2 regions of the Pseudoalteromonas sp. DSM 26666 genome follow, and region 1 is predicted to be linked to the other one. Evidence: riboswitches for the same ligand, from Rfam matches in the RefSeq annotation. Region 1 holds a riboswitch; the other holds the start of a gene.
The links. A riboswitch is a leader RNA that binds a small molecule or an ion and turns the genes downstream of it on or off. The one in region 1 is predicted to bind lysine.

Region 1 (8,620 bases):
CTGTACGGCTCTTGGCTAAGTAAATCAAGGGTATCGCCTTGTTCAATTTGGTTAGAGGTACTTATAATGGTATCAATGCTATCTACCAACATTTTGCGCGGGATAATATTAATTTTAAACGCTTGCAGGTTTGAAATACGATGCTGGCTTATGCCTTTATTAAAGCTATTCATTTCACGGCGTAGGCGGTCCAAATCTTCACGTAAGCCTTTAATAGTGGCGGCCACTTCGGTGAGGGCAACGCGACCTTGGCGCTCAACGGCATCACGCTCGTTATCAATATTATGAAACGCGCTAATAAGTTTTTGGTATTTACTAAACTCATCGTTTTCGTTATCGAATTTGGTAATACCTGCATTGTAAATATGCATATAAGTATTACGTACATTTATATCGAAATTACGTAGCTCTTGGCAGTCTTTGTTAAAGTGGTGAATTAAATCGCTTAAATTATCAAAATCGATTTTTATATCAATCATGTAAGGCGTCACTTTACCACTGTATAAATCTAACGTGTGGTCAATACGCTCGGTTTTAACTTGGCGCAGGCGCTCTGTTTGACGATTAATTTGCGCTTGTTTTGATTTAATTAACGAGCGTCTATCAGCAATTGAGCCACTGTTTTTTTGAATATCTTGTAGGTAGTCGTCAACTTGTTCGCGTTCGGCTAAAAGCTGCTCTTTTAGCATTGCTTGGGCGTCAACCGATTGTTGCATCACTTCAAATTGCTCTAAGCGTTTAAGTGCACTTTCAGCACTCATAAGCTCATCGTATAGCGCGTCTTTTTCTTTTTGCTTATCTGCAACATTGGCGGCCACTTCGCGCTGTTGTTTAAACTCTTTTAATGATTGCTCAAGTGCGGTTAATTGAGCACTCAGTTGCTCTTTGTTTTCGCCGCTTTGCATTTGCACAGGCGAGAGTTTTTTAAGCTTAATACTGGCACCGGGCAGGGTGAGTACACCGCCTTTTACGTTTTCACTAAGCTGCGCTAAAAATTCGCCGAAAGCGTCGTCATCATCAATAGTGATATCGCCATTGCTGGTGGTAGCAAAGGAGAGAAGATCGGGGTTTAATAGTCGCGATATTTCTTCAACTTCTTTCAGTGATAAGTCTTCACGCATACGAGTGAATAAATTAAATTCTAAGTTTTTAAGTTGTAACTTTAAGCTTTTAATTTGTTTTTGTGTTTCGCCAATGCGGTAATCAAGGGTGTGCAGGCTTTGACCTTGTGCACTCGTTATTGAGTGTGACAACGACTCGTAGTCATTTTTTAACTGCGTTAAGCTGGTTTTGAGCGTGGCTTTATTAACCAGCTCAAACTCACTTTTAAGAGCGTTGTAATCTAAAAACCACTGTTCAATTTGGGTTTGTTTGCGCTCTATATCGCGCGATTGTTGAACGTATAGGCTTTGTTTTTGTTCAAACTCGTGTTTTTCGTGCTCAATATCTTCAAGAGCGATGTTGAGCTCGCTTAGTTGCTCTTCCTGATACGTATCAAAATCAATCAGTGCTTGGTCAATTTTTGGTGCATAAGCGGCCAGTTTACCTTTAAGAACGGTTTGGTTTTCAAGCATAGATTCGAGGGCGGCTATGGGCTCTTGCATTGACTCAAGGGCTTTTAATTCACGTTTTGCGCGGTTTACTTTATCAAACGACCGGCGCCATACTTCGTAAAAGTCGACCTTTGAATTTGACATGTGGCGTTCAAACACACGTAACATAAAGCGCTTAACGTCATTTGCGCCTAATTTATGTAAATTAAGAATACGACGAAATATTTCTTTGTATATTGCAGAGTCTTGAACGTTGTTAAGGGGGATCATTTTTAAATTGATCTCACCATCAAATTGCGTTGCACCGCCAGTAAGTAGGGCGTTTAACTCTTGCGCTTTAAGCTCTATCGGGTTGTAACCTTGCTGCTTTAAGTGATTAAACAGCTTGGTAAACTTAATAATGGTATTGCCTTGGGTGTACTGGGCTAAATCAAGTTTGCCTTGATAGCAAAAGTATTGGTGTGCATAACCGGCAATTTTACCTAAGCCTGCTACGCCAATGACAACTGAGCCATGGGGTAAATCGGCTTGCAATAAAATGTACGATTGATCTGATGAAAAATAAAACTTACGGGTTTCATCTAAATCGTGGCCATCCCACTCGGTAAGGCGTAAATCGTTAATTAGCGGAAATTGCAGTGCATTAATAACTGAGCTTTTACCTGTGTTGTTAGGCGCACAAATCGAGCTACTTTTATCAAGTGGGATCACACACTTTGCATAGCCTGCAGTATTAAGTAGGGCGAGTTTACTCAGTCCGTATAAGTTTTTCATTCCTCGTCCTCTCCTAAAAAGGTTTCTTCATTTACTTCCATTAAGGCATCAATATAGCGATGAATTGGCGCCTGTAGCATAAAGCCGCCTTCCACTTCGCGGGCAAGGCCTAAACGTACCATGCGTAAATACACATCTTTGCGTAAATCAGAACCCGAGAATATTTCAAGCTGATCAAATAAATGTTTATTAAGTTGTACCAAGGTTTGCATTAGCTCTAAATCGTTTGGCTCATCAAATAATGCACGCATTGGGTCTTTACCTGTGTTGGCAAAGTGTTCGATTAAAATATAAATAGTGAGCGCTATCGCGCGCGATATTTTGCCCATATTGGGGGTGCTTTCATCGCTAGCAAAATAATAAAAGCCACGACTGTCGTGCTTTAAATCATGGCCTAATGCTGTGAATAAGGCGCTGTAAGCTTCAATTTGTTGGTCAAGCTCTTGCCACATTAGGGTGTCTTGTTCGCAAATGTGGTAACCCGCGACTAATTTTTTATTAATGGCTTGTAAGTGAGAAAGCTCATTTAAGTTTATCTGTGTCATGGTCATTACTCGTGCTCGGCTTTATCAGCCTGAGGCTCTGAATTAAAGGGGTACAAAGAAAAGTGCTGGCCTGCAATGTTAACGCGGGCTTTTTTATCGCTTTGGCTAATGTGTAGGGTGGTATCGCTCACTAGTTTTTGATACAAAAACAGCATTTCATCGGCTTCAAGCTCTGGGTAGCTTTCGTCTAAAAATTGCAGCAGAGGCTGTGGTTTTTTACGCTGCTTTTTGAAGCGTTTTGCAAACTGCGCTTTTACATCGTGATAGTCAGGAATGTTCGGCGTGACAAACGCAGGCACATCGTTTTGCTCTGGTAGCTGATATTCATGATGCTCAAATTCAGCCAGGCTTGCCATGTAGGCTACTATATGGCGCTGTTGACCCAATGAATACTTTTGCGCATCGCTTACAAAATTTGGCTGCACGGCGCTGAGCATATTATCTACTCCATTTTTACGTATTAGCCCTAATACTTTTGCTACTTGGCGGGTAATAAGGTTATTACGGCGCAGTTCTTCACGCAGTGGCATTAACATATCGGCACTTTTACGTAAGCTTATCCGGCCAACTAGGTGCATTTCTAGAATGCGGGTACGCAATTGTTCAAGCATGCGTTTATCGTTGTACGCTTTGCCTGAACGTTCAATATGTTCTATTTGGGTGCTAATTTGTTGCTCAATAAGGGTAAAGCAGGCATGAAAGTCGCCTCTAATATCCACCATTTCCAGCATGGGTTCTATATATTCATCAAACGCTTCTATCACGGCTTTATAGCGTTTTTGTAGCGACTGCACCGCATTGTTAGATTTGGCTTGCTCAACAATATTTAAAATAGCGTTTTCGTTGTGTAAAAACAGTTTGATTATTTTACGCACCCGATCATCCATAATACGGCTAAAGCGGCGTAAATCATCAAAATCTTCCATTTCACCGGCATTAGATAGCCGATTACCTAAACGGGCCAAATCATCAACCAAGACACTAATTTCTTGTGCTAAGCCTAAATGTTCTTCTTGCAGTAAAAAGGTGGCAAAGTCGGCAATGGCGCGGTTAATTTCCAGTTGTGACGATTTAGCCAGCGGAATAATAATTTCTTGATTTAATAACCGGTTGGTTTCTTTATAAATACGCTCATTATTCCACGTGGGTTGCTTTTGCTTAATGGCATTTTGAAGATCTTTAATACTAAAGTCGGCCATTTTAAAGCGCTTAAATAATAGCTCTAATACACCCCAGTGTTCATTTAGGGTATTAAGTAGCTTTTTAGCTGGGATCATAAGGCGTTGCAACTTCCTAGTATTCGTTATTTTATATTTCTCGAACTTATATGGTATTCGTTTTTGCGACGATTTAATAATAGTTTTTACACCCGCTTAGTGATAGTATCCGCGCCGAATATAGGCACATAGAGTTTGTGGGTATATTTTTTACATGGTTTCAATTTTTACTTAACCCCGAAGGTTGTTTAATATCATGGTTTCCTCGATTATCCTGACGCTGATAGCGATTGCATTTTTGCTTATCGTTATTGAGGATGTGATCCACGTAAACAAAGCAAAAACGACATTATTTTTTGGTACACTTTGTTGGATTATCTCCTTTATTTTTCCTCTTAATGGGCAAAGCCCCGAAACGATTCAAACCCTCCTAGACCACAATATTTTAGAAATTGCTTCTTTATGGCTGTTTTTAATGGCCGCAATGACCTTTGTCGCCTATTTAAACTCTAAAGGACTTATCGAAAATGTTGTGAACCGGATTATGCCAACCAGCATTAGTGAGCGTAAGCTGATGTTTTTGGTGGGGTGTTTTGCGTTTTTATTTTCATCTATTTCCGACAACGTTACGGCCACGCTAATATCACTGGCAGTGATTATGTCATTAAAGCTTGAAGCCAAAAAACTAGTTAAGTACGCCACGCTTATTGTATTTGCTGTAAACTCCGGTGGTGTATCACTTATCACGGGTGATGTAACCACACTTATGATTTTCCTTGATGGTAAAGTAACAATTAGCAATTTATTACTGTTAATTGTGCCTGCGTTATTAAGTGTATTATTACTGGCTACTTTGTTATCAATTGGCATGAATAAGCAACTCGAGTTTAAAAAAACTAAATTTAAACGTATTGAAAAAACCGACATAACCATTGCGGTTATTTTCTTTACTACGGTTATTGCTACGCTTACATTGAGTGTTTTATACAGTGTACCGCCTCTGCTTACTTTTTTATTGGGTTTATCTATTATGTTTTTAGTCGCGCAATTTTTAATGCGCAAAAAAGACATCAACAAAGATATGATCGATTTTATACGCGACATAGAGTACGACACCTTATTGTTTTTCGTGGGTGTGTTACTGCTTGTTGGTGCGTTAAAAGAAGTTGGGGTACTGAGCCAATTTACTAATTTGTATACGGTAATGGCGCCAGAGTACGCAAACTACTTAATGGGTATTTTATCCGCAGGTGTTGATAATGTGCCACTAACGGCAGCGTTATTAAAAGCCGACATTGTAATGAGTCAACAGCATTGGTTGTCGTTTACGTATGCAACCGGTGTAGGTGGCTCTATGCTAATCATTGGCTCGGCGGCCGGTATTATAGCCATGAGTAAGGTAAAAGAGCTGACGTTTGCAAGTTACCTTCGCTTATCGCTGTATTTATTACTGTGTTACACCTTTGGTTATGCGGGCTCTTACTTAATGGGTAGTTTTATTTGATTTTATAGTAAAACGACTTGACAGCTAGACGTCTAAACGATAACTTTCAAAGCCGCACTCTTAGTGCGGTTTTGTTTTATTAGCCACAGGTTAATAATACATTCAGAAGAGGTGCGATACTTAGGTACTTAATGTGAGGCAACGACAGCCTGCGACCATTAAGGAGGGAAGTACTCGCCGAGGAAAATAATGGGTCGTTACCATTGTTTTTCGGTTTATGGGGCTGAATCCTCAAAACTGTCACCAATTTAGGTGGAGAGCTTCTGGCAGTAGATTTTTCTTATCTTTATTTCCTGCCAAGTTCTTCTTGTTTTATTGCGGTTTGGATGCCGCGAAAGGAGACGAAATGACTACCCAATCAGTGCCACAAAGTTCACAGTGCACAAAATCAGATTACATTGTTGCCAAATTTGGTGGCACCAGCGTTGCTAACTTTGAGGCGATGAGCCGTTGTAGCGAAATTATCGTAAACGATAAAAATGTACGTATTGTTGCAGTAAGCGCCAGTGCCGGAGTGACCAATCATTTAGTGGAGCTTTGCAAAGCGGGTATTGAAGCCACTAAACGCCAACAGCATATTGATGGTGTTCTTGCGATTCAGCAGGCTATTTTAAATGACCTGTCGTTAGATGAGGATTTAGCCCTTGGGTTTAATCAAACGCTAGATGCATTTCAAACGTTGGCGGCACAAACACTCAATACTGAGCAGCAGTTCGATGAGCTACTTAGCTTTGGCGAGCGTTTATCGTCGTACTTATTTACCCAAGTACTAAGATTAAAGGGTTTAAATGCCACTCGTTTTGATGTGCGCCAGGTGCTTAAAACCGATAGCCAATTTGGTAAAGCAACACCAAATGTGGCCGCCACAGCGCAAGCCGCTCAAACACATTTAATTCCGCTGCTTGATGATAGCGTTATTGTGACCCAAGGGTTTATTGGTAGCGATGCAAACAATTTAACGACCACGCTCGGTCGAGGCGGCTCAGATTATAGCGCTGCACTGCTTGCTGAGGCTATTAACGCTAAAAGTGTGCATATTTGGACTGACGTAGTGGGTATTTTTAGCACCGATCCTCGTTTGTGTGTAAAAGCCACTCCTATTGCGCGTTTAAGTTTTGATGAAGCCGCAGAAATGGCGACCTTTGGCGCTAAAGTGCTGCACCCAGCTACAATTTTGCCTGCCAGTCGCAGCCATATTAATGTGTTTGTTGGCTCAAGCACAGAGCCAGAACTTGGCGGTACGTGGATTGAACGTGAAAAATCGCAGTTACCTGGTATTCGTGCGGTCACGCAGCGTAAAAACCAAATACTACTGACCTTAAAAAGCCCTGAAATGTTATTAGCGAGTGGTTTTTTAGCACGTATCTTTACTATTTTAAGTGAATGTAATATTTCGGTAGACTTGGTTACCACCTCTGAAATTAGTGTAGCAATTACCCTTGATAATGCGCCTAATGCATCGCGCCCAGAGCTAGATCAAGAGTGCTTGGATAAACTCGCTGAATTTTGCCATGTATCGGTTGAAAACAATTTAACGCTGGTAGCGTTAATTGGCTCTGAAATTGTTTTGCGCCAACATGAAATGAATTTAATGAAAGTATTAAGTGACTTTAATATTAGACTCATTTGCCATGGTGCAAGTAAACATAACTTGTGCTTTTTAGTTGAGCAAAGCGAGTCTGATGCAGTGGTTCAAGCGATTCATAGTCGATTACTAGAAAGTGATTGCGCTGCGTAAATCGTTAATAGTCATTATTGAGCACCGCCAGTCGGTGCTTTTTTTTGCCACAACGCTAATATCAAATATGTCGTTATGTGCTCCAACCACGGTATTGCTACAAGCTGTAAGCTGAGTGTTATTAAGTTCGTTAAACACATTAGGGCTTAATAATTGAGCAATGGGGCGGCTGGTGGCTTTAGCCAGCGCTTCTTTTAATGTCCAAATCCTAAAAAAATGATGTGCTTGAGTTGTTATGTTATCTGTATCGGTTATTAAACTCACTTCGGCTGGGTGGTAAAAGTGTTTAGCGAGTTTATTAAAAGGGCGCTTTAAACTAATTTTTTCAATATCAAAGCCAAATTGAGTTGATGCTACATTTAACGCTGCACCTACAAAACCATGAGAATGCGAAATACAGCAACTGATCACGCCTGTTGTATTTTTAATATGTAATTCTAATTTACTGTTATCGGGGTTAAATTCAGAACTAATATCACACAGCTTTAATGATGCATAAGAAGAACAAGCGGTTTTTACTAGGTATTTAAGCACTAAACGTGTGGCTAAATATTCTTGTTTAGCCTGTGGATTTTTACGCCGATTAATAACATTGAGCTCAAAAGGGCTTAAATAGTGGGGTAAATCAAATTCATCCACATTGAGGGTGGTTGCGTTAAGCAACGCAATGCAATGGCTGTTATTTGCTAAAGCGGGCGTGGCTTTTAGCTGGTTTTCAAAGTAAGTTACACTCATCATTGCTCATTATAAATGACGACCGATTACATATTTATTACCCAAAGCTGGATAGTTTGTGAGCGGTTGTTAGTTGTTGTGAGCGCTAAGTACATTTTTATTACTCAGTGGCTCTTAAATATGGTTTAATTCGCATTCGTTAAAATAATAACAGATTTGTAGGTGTATGGCACAAGTGCGTGATGGTTTTCAAAGTCGACTAGGTTTTGTATTGGCAGCAGCCGGTGCAGCGGTAGGTTTAGGTAATATATGGGGTTTTCCTACGCAGGCTGCTAATCATGGTGGCGGCGCATTTTTACTGGTTTACTTTATCGTTATTTTTTTGCTGGCGTTACCTGCTTTGTACACCGAGCTGTATTTAGGTTACAAAGCACAAGCTAATCCTGTTAAAGCGCTAAGCCAAGCATGGCAAGATCACGCCCCTAAAGTGGGAGCCGCAGCAGGCTATATTGGCCTTGCCGGTGCCATCGTTATGTTAAGTTTTTACTCTATTGTGGCCGGTTGGATGCTTTCCTACGCTATAGAGCCTATAAGTAGCTTTTTTGGCTTGCATA
Region 2 (8,620 bases), on a different contig from region 1:
GTACTGGCTCTTTAATCTCAGCAAGGTCGATTTCAAGTACGTGTTTGTACTCTGCGTCTTTATCAGCTTCCATTAGCTCTGGGTTTGCTAACCAGTCTTGCATTGCAGTAACACGACGTTCAATCGTACGTACATCGCCGTAACCTTCAGAAATCATCCACTTAAGCATAACAATATTTGACTCAAGGTATTCGCTGATAGACTCTTTAGAAAGCTTAACAGTACAGCCAGCAGCTGAACGCTCTGCAGATGCATCGGATAGCTCAAACGCTTGCTCAACCGTTAAGTGCTCAACCCCTTCAATTTCTAGTATGCGACCAGAGAATTCGTTGATTTTACCTTTCTTCTCAACCGTTAATAGGCCTTCTTTGATACCGAAGTAAGGGATAGCATGTACAAGATCACGTAAAGTGATACCCGGTTGCATTTCACCTTTAAAACGAACCAAAATTGATTCAGGCATATCTAGTGGCATTACACCCGTTGCAGCTGCGAACGCTACCGCCCCCGAACCTGCTGGGAATGAAATACCTAATGGGAAACGTGTATGTGAATCACCACCCGTACCTACGGTATCTGGTAATAACATACGGTTTAACCATGAGTGAATTACACCATCACCAGGGCGAAGCGATACACCGCCACGATTCATAATAAAATCAGGAAGCGTATGGTGCGTGTTTACATCGATTGGCTTAGGGTAAGCGGATGTATGACAAAAAGACTGCATTGTTAAATCTGCAGAGAAACCTAAACAGGCTAAGTCTTTAAGCTCATCACGCGTCATAGGACCTGTTGTATCTTGCGAGCCAACCGTGGTCATTTTAGGTTCACAGTATTGGCCTGGGCGAATACCGGCAACGTTACATGCTTTACCAACCATTTTTTGCGCAAGCGTAAAGCCTTTGTCTGATACTTCAGTCACTGCTGGTACTTTAAATACGTCAGTTGCGCCTAAACCTAATGATGTACGTGCTTTGTCTGTAAGACCACGACCAATGATCAATGGAATACGACCACCAGCACGAACTTCGTCCAAAATTACCTCTGATTTAAGTTCAAATGTAGAGATCACATCATCAGTACCATGACGTTTCACAACACCTTCATAAGGGTAGATGTCGATTTGGTCACCCATGTTGAATTCATCAACATTTAATTCGATTGGTAACGCACCCGAGTCTTCCATTGTATTGAAAAAAATAGGCGCAATCTTGTTACCTAAACATACACCACCCACGCGCTTGTTTGGTACGAATGGGATATCATCCCCCATAAACCAAAGCACAGAGTTTGTTGCAGACTTACGCGAAGAGCCTGTACCAACAACGTCACCTACGTAAGCAAGTGGTAAGCCTTTAGTTTTTAATTCTTCAAGCTGAGTGATTGGACCTACTTCACCGTCTTTGTCAGGGTTAATACCATCACGCTCATTTTTAAGCATGGCTAATGCATGAAGCGGAATATCAGGACGTGACCATGCATCTGGTGCTGGTGATAAATCATCTGTGTTTGTCTCGCCAGTGACTTTAAATACCGTAACAGAGATTTTTTCAGCAACGGCTGGCTTATTGATAAACCATTCTGCCGCAGCCCAAGACTCTATAATTTGCTTGGCGTATGCATTACCTGCTTTTGCTTTTTCTTCTACATCGTAGAACGCATCAAACATTAATAATGTGTTCGAAAGGCCTTTTACTACAATTGGCGCTAACGCTTCGTCATCAAGTAGTTCAACCATTGGCGCAATATTGTAGCCACCGAGCATAGTACCTAGTAACTCAGCTGCTTTTTCTTTAGAAATCAACGGAGAAACAGCTTCACCTTTAGCAACAGCCGCTAAAAATCCTGCTTTAATGTAGGCTGCATCATCAACACCTGGTGGTACGCGGTTGATCAGTAGTTCTAGGATGAACTCTTCTTCACCTGCCGGTGGCGTTTTAATTAGCTCAATAAGATCAGCCGTCTGCTGAGCATCTAATGGCGCTGGTACGATACCTAACGCGGCACGTTCTTCTACGTGTTTACGATATTCTTGTAGCACAGTATTGCCCTCTTGGTGACGTTAAAGTATTCGGTGGTGTTTACTAAACACACCATAACCCAATACTTATAGTATTCTATCTGCCGATTATAAAGCTTTTGTGCATAGATTAAAATCCATCCAGTTATGCAACTAGTTATACCGATTATTAATAATATGAATAGTGAACAAAGTAAAACCAACTCCCATGAATACCTATTAAGCAGCCATAAAAAAACCCAGCCTAAGCTGGGTTTTTACTCAATAATGAGACTATTAACGTAATACTTTTACACGTTTAATAGATTTTACGTGTGCTTCAACGCGGCGGTTTTCAGCATGCGCTTTTGCCGTATTCGCTTCATTTTTAAGGCGTTCTTCACCTAAACCTGCCGTTGTAATGCGATCTTCTGCAATACCATCAGCAATTAGCTTTTTAGCTACTGCATCAGCACGTTTTTTAGATAACCATTTATTGTAAGACGCTTTACCTACTGCAGACGTATGACCTTCAAGAAGCACTGTTGTATCTGGGTACTCTTTTAAGAAAGTCGCTACTTCGTCAATATCATTTAAGTACTGCTGCGAAACTGAAGAATCATTGTTAGGAAATGTTACTAACAAGCTTACTGTTACTTCAGTATCTTCATAAAGTGTACAACCATCGCTACCAACAGCATCTGTCATAGGTGTATTGGCACATTTATCATCTACATCAGGGATGCTGTCTTTATCTGTATCAGCAAGTGCTACCGGCACAGGAACAATTTCTGGCTCTGGCTGTGGTGCAGGCTCAACCGGTGCTACTGGCGCCGATTTTTGACCAAAGAAGTAGTTTATACCTAATTTAGCGCCAACATCTGTGTAGCCTTTGTCTAAACCTTGGTAAACACTGGTTTCAGCATTAACAAAGAAGTTGTCTGTAACAAAGTGTCGGTAACCTACACCTGCGTTTACAAACGTGTTGTCATCAACAACATCAATATCTTTCAGACCAAATAAACCGTAGAAAGGACCGCCACCAAAGTGGTAAAGTGCATCGATACCGTAACGTTCGCCGTCAATATCGTTGCGGTTGTTCAATACTTTGTCGTGAGCATTAAAGTCTAGGTCTGCGTACTCTAAACGCGCACTCCAGTAATCATTAAAGCGGTAGCCTAATTCAGCACCCCAGCCTGTTGACTCATTAACGTCAAGGCCAGCTTGCTCACGCATGTTTTTCCACGAAGCATCGTAATAATCGCCGAATGCACCGATGTAAAAGCCTTCTTGCTCGGCTGCGAAAGTAGATGCGCTAGTTGCAGCTAACGCAATAGCCATTGTAAGTGATTTTAATTTCATTGTTTTCTTCCCATTTTAACAACTAAAAATGTAGCTAAGCATTGCTAGCTCTTCTAACTTACCTATACAGTAACTGAGTCTTTGTTAATCAATACTTAACGCAAATATATTTTTTTCAATATCTAGGATAATAAAACTAGCTCATAAAAAATGTCGATGAACACAGGCTAGCTCAAAAAGCAAACAATCGCTTTAAACCCCACACGATCACTGGCTTTTATGGAGTTATGGTATCACCCGTTCATAGTTTGCTCTATGAATGAACGTCGCTGGGGTAAAAAATGACCTTTTATATTCATTTTAAAATGCAATAAACCATACTTAAGTACCGCAAAAAGTACGATAATTCTTATCATCTTCGGGCGACGTTTGAAACTCTGTGGCCTGCACATGGTTTGTGTAAGGGCTCGCCATCACTTGGCTAAAACGACTGAGTAGCTCACTATCCCCATGCGTAGTGTACTGCGTAATAATATCTTCAATAATATGATTACGCGGAATCACACTTGGGTTTGCCTGTCGCATCATATTATAACTGTGCTCATTAGTTCGTGTTTGCCATTGCTGCGCCCATGATACGAGTGCTGATGGTATTTGCGCTTGTCCATTTAACGACTCAGTGAGTGCATTAAAAGTATTGGTATAATCAAGCTGGTGTTGTTTTAATAGCCCTAGTAACTCCCCCACCAGCTCATTATCTTTATCATCAGCTATTGTTAGCCCTAACTTTTGTGCCCACATAGCGCTAAATTGTTGGTTAAATTGCGTTGAAAAGCCCTCAATTAAAGGCGTCATCATTGCCACCGCTTGCTCGTCATCGTCACTGATCAGCGCTATTAGACTCTCTGCTAAGCGGGCACAGTTCCAACTTGCCATGTTTGGCTGATTACCAAACGCATAACGCCCTTGTTTATCAATAGAGCTAAACACGGTATCAAAATCAAACTGGTTCATCATGGCACATGGGCCGTAATCTATGGTTTCACCACTAATTAAGGTGTTATCGGTGTTCATAACTCCATGAATAAACCCCACCCTCATCCAACTTACGACTAATTTGACTTGGTTGGCGATCACTGCAGCTAAAAAATCTAAATAACGCTGAGCGCCAGTGCTGTTAATCTCGGGATAGTGTCTTTGAATGGCTAAGTCGGCTAAGTTTTTTAGGCTAGTAACGTCACCTTGAGTGGCTAAATATTGAAACGAGCCCACCCGAATATGACTGCTGGCGAGTCGGGTTACAATAGCACCTGGTTGAGGTGGGTTGCGATAAACGGTTTCGCCACTGCCAACCACGGCTAAACAACGCGTTGTTGGAATGCCAAGCGCGTGCATAGCTTCGCTCATTACGTACTCACGAATAGCTGGACCTAATGCACAGCGGCCATCGCCTCCGCGCGAAAATGGCGTAGCACCAGCGCCTTTTAATTGCAGATCCCAAAGCTGATTTTTATCATCGCTAATCGCACCGAGCAAATGTGCCCTACCATCCCCTAGTCGCGGTGAAAAGTGACCAAACTGATGACCAGAATATCCCAGTGCCACCGCAGAAATCGCTTGGGGTTCATTACCGCTAAATATATTTGCTCGAGAATCGGCACTCACCTGTATATTAAATTGCTTAGCTAGGGGCTCATTCCATAACAATAACTGTGGCGCTGTCACCTTGGCTGGATGATCGCTAATTGCAAACCCCTCACCAATGTCGGTATACCTTGGCACTAATTTCATGTTTAATCCTATTGTTTTTGGCTGATACCTACGCGATTGTCGCCTACACCATAAGCGACAATTAAGCTTAGCTCTTGCATGCTTAAGCCGCTTTGCTGCTGCAGTTCATTAAAGAATGCCTGCGCCGCACTTAGTGACTTTTTAGTTTGTAATCCGCCATCTATAATTTTATGGGCACGCAAATAGCTTTCTACGTCTCTTGAAAGTAAAAAAGTATCTTTTCCTAAGGCGCGCAGCGCATAAGGGCCGGTATTACCACCAAGCCTTGCACCATGCTTTTTTAAATACGCCCACAAGCCAATAATATCTTCACTTGGCCAGTTAGCAATAAACTCACTAAAGCTGCCGTATTGCTCTGCAACTTCGTGGATCATATACGCATTTTCAGTAATAGTTTTTACTTTTTTATAGTTGCGTACAATCCGCTCATCACTGGCTTTTTGCTCAAGCATATCCGGTGGCATCATCAATAGTTTTTCAACATTGAAATCCCAGAAAACCTCTCTAAATCCGGCCCACTTACTGTTGATCACCGACCAATAAAAACCACTTTGAAAAACTTTCCGAGTAAATTCTTCTAGCCAATCATCATCATTTAATGTGAGGAGTTGTTTGTTAGATAAAGGTTTTGCGAGTAACAACTTAAGCATTTTTTCAGAGCCCTTTCGCTCTACCGCTCGCTTATAAATATCACTAAATTTTTCCATCTGCTTAATACCTTACTTCGACAATAGTACTAGTGTACGAGAAAAGCAGCTAATACGTAATAACTGTCAATCAGGATGAATCTATCTATATTTAGTCACTTGACACCTAGACGGCTAAAGTGGTTTAATCGCCACACTTACCCTATTACATTGTATTTGCTGATTGATTTTTCAATAGCAAGTGCAAAGGGCTGGAAGAGGTGCGTTATTCAGGTAGCGTATGTTAGGAGCGCAAACTCCATTGAGCATACGTGAGGGGAATTAACGCCGAGAGGTAACACTTTTTTGTGAAAGGTTGCTTCGGGCGACTAGGTTGAATCCTAGCGACTGTCACCAATAACATATTTGGTGGAGAGCTTCTGGTCTTAGTATAATAAGGCCGTGCGCCCTGTTATATAAGCCCATTCGCTCTTCGAATTATAAATACATTCAAAGAGTCAGGCACCCTAAATACCCGCCAATAACTCGACGAATGCCCTATAAGTTCGTGAGAGATGATCAACAACTTCAATATTAACAATTTCCATTTATGGACTGCGCTGATCACCCCATTTGATCAAAATGGCCTAGTTGATTACGCAACCTTAGACACCTTGCTGGCCGAACAAGAAGCCGCTAACAATGGCATTTTACTGCTAGGTAGCACTGGCGAAGGGTTAGCCCTGACCCTAAAAGAGCAGCAAGCCATCGTAGAGCATGTTTGCCAATTACAGCCGAGCGTCCCGCTTATGGTCGCAGTCGGTGGTAGTAACTTAAAGCAGCAGCTTGAATGGGTTAACTACTGCAACCAACTGCCTATTCATGGTTTTTTACTTGGCTCGCCTTTGTACGCCAAACCCGGTGCAGTGGGGCAAACCCATTGGTTTGAAAGCCTGCTCAATGCCAGTTCTCATCCTTGTATGCTTTATAACGTACCAGGACGTAGTGCGGTTAGCATTCCCATTGCAACCATTGAAAACCTCAAACAACATAAAAATTTATGGGCACTCAAAGAAGCCAGTGGCTGTATTTCTCAATTTGAAGCCTATCGACAAGCAGCGCCTGATTTAGCTATTTTTAGTGGTGACGATGCCCTCATGCCTTATTTTGCCCAAGCGGGCGCTAAAGGGTTGGTCTCAGTTGCGGCTAATGCATGGCCAGTACAAACCCATGAATTTGTAAAGCGCAGTTTAAGCGGCCAACACCCTAATCTTTTTGTCCAGTGGTCTAGTGCTATCAATAGCTTATTCTCAGTAGCCAACCCTATCCCAGTCAAAGTGTTAATGCATTTACAAGGGCGTATTGGCAGTCCGTATTTACGCCCACCTTTAACACACCTTGAGCTGACACACACAGATGACATTTCATCGGCAAACAACACCATTTTATCTTGGCATTAAATACAGGTTTTTATAATGAACTGGTTAGAACTATTAAATAATTTAGAAACGGGCGCGGTTCGCGCAGCAACACAAGGCGAAAACGGCCAATGGCACGCTAACGTAGAAGTAAAGCAAGGCATTTTAGAAGCCTTTAAAAACGGCACTAACATGGAGTTTCCTGGTGGCTTTGTAGATAAACATAATCTAGCGCCGCAATGCTTTGAAGCCACAGCAGGCGTTCGCATGGTGCCAGGTGGTTCAAGTGTGCGCCGTGGTGCACATGTTGCCAAAGGCACTATTATTATGCCACCTGCGTACGTAAATATTGGCGCCTTTATTGACGAGGGGACTATGGTAGATAGCCACGCATTGGTTGGCTCATGTGCGCAAGTGGGTAAAAATGTTCATTTGAGCGCCGCGGTACAATTAGGCGGGGTACTTGAGCCCATTGGCGCAAGCCCTGTGGTCATAGAAGACGATGCATTCATTGGTGCAGGCTGTGTGATTGTTGAAGGCGTGGTAGTTAAAAAAGGCGCGGTACTTGCCCCAGGTGTTCGCTTATCTGCAACCATCCCTGTTTATGACTGCGTAAATGAGCGCCAGCTTGATAAAGGCGAAGCAATCCCTGAATACGCGATTGTGATCCCGGGCTCTCGCCCTGCGTCAAACGATTGGGCGCATGAGCAAGGCTTAAGCATGTCGTGTGCGTTAATTGTTAAATACCGTGACGAGCAAAGTGACGCGTCATTATTGCTTGAAGAGGTTTTACGTTAATGACCTTTTTGAGCACGCCCGTTAAAAGCGCTATTGATAAGCTATCAACTGAGCTTGATACGCCCTTTTTTGTTTATGATCTTGATTCACTAAACACACATTTAACGCGTTTAGTAGCACAAACCGAGGTAAAACTCTGGTATGCAGTTAAAGCGAACCCGTTATCTAGCGTGATCCAACGCTTAAATAACGCTGGTTTTAACTTTGATGTCGCCAGTAAAGGCGAGCTTGAGCAAGTCCTTGCTCAAGGAATTAACAGTGAACGCGTGCTCAACACGGGGCCTGCAAAAAGCCCTAAACAAATTAAGCACTTTATTGCGCGTGGCGTGCGTACCTTTGTGGCCGAAAGTCTCAATCAGGTACGTTGGCTCAACGAACAAGCGATTGCTCAGCAGTGCCAGTTGCAGGTTTTGCTGCGTGTTCAATTACGCTGGCCCGAGGGTGATAAAAACCCGCTAGGGGGCGATAGTCTTACTCCATTTGGCTTAGGGTGCGACGAGTGGCAGGCGCTAAATACCAGTGACTACTGTGCACTTAATTTTGACGGTCTGCATATTTTTCAGTGGGGCAACATGCTTAGCAGCGACAAACTCGCTGAGCTGTGGACACAAATGATTACGCCGTTAAGGCAACTTGCTGAGGATTTAAATATTAACCTCAAGGTGCTGGATTTAGGTGGTGGT

Region 2: it holds a riboswitch for lysine, as region 1 does, so the genes downstream of both, dapA (4-hydroxy-tetrahydrodipicolinate synthase) here and lysC (lysine-sensitive aspartokinase 3) in region 1, are expected to answer to the same signal.

The regions. Positions count from the first base shown of each region.
Region 1 covers NZ_FPAR01000001.1:188,472-197,091, forward strand. The annotation lists gene BM380_RS00845 (AAA family ATPase) at 1-2,327, opposite strand, end outside; gene BM380_RS00850 (condensin complex protein MksE) at 2,324-2,872, opposite strand; gene BM380_RS00855 (hypothetical protein) at 2,878-4,149, opposite strand; gene nhaD (sodium:proton antiporter NhaD) at 4,346-5,593, shown strand; lysine riboswitch at 5,692-5,864, shown strand; gene lysC (lysine-sensitive aspartokinase 3) at 5,940-7,331, shown strand; gene BM380_RS00870 (4'-phosphopantetheinyl transferase family protein) at 7,308-8,066, opposite strand; gene BM380_RS00875 (sodium-dependent transporter) at 8,233-8,620, shown strand, end outside.
Region 2 covers NZ_FPAR01000009.1:66,390-75,009, reverse strand. The annotation lists gene acnB (bifunctional aconitate hydratase 2/2-methylisocitrate dehydratase) at 1-2,044, opposite strand, end outside; gene BM380_RS15120 (OmpA family protein) at 2,300-3,364, opposite strand; gene BM380_RS15115 (protein adenylyltransferase SelO) at 3,686-5,095, opposite strand; gene BM380_RS15110 (DNA-3-methyladenine glycosylase I) at 5,104-5,802, opposite strand; lysine riboswitch at 5,990-6,169, shown strand; gene dapA (4-hydroxy-tetrahydrodipicolinate synthase) at 6,297-7,181, shown strand; gene BM380_RS15100 (2,3,4,5-tetrahydropyridine-2,6-dicarboxylate N-succinyltransferase) at 7,197-7,937, shown strand; gene BM380_RS15095 (PLP-dependent decarboxylase) at 7,937-8,620, shown strand, end outside.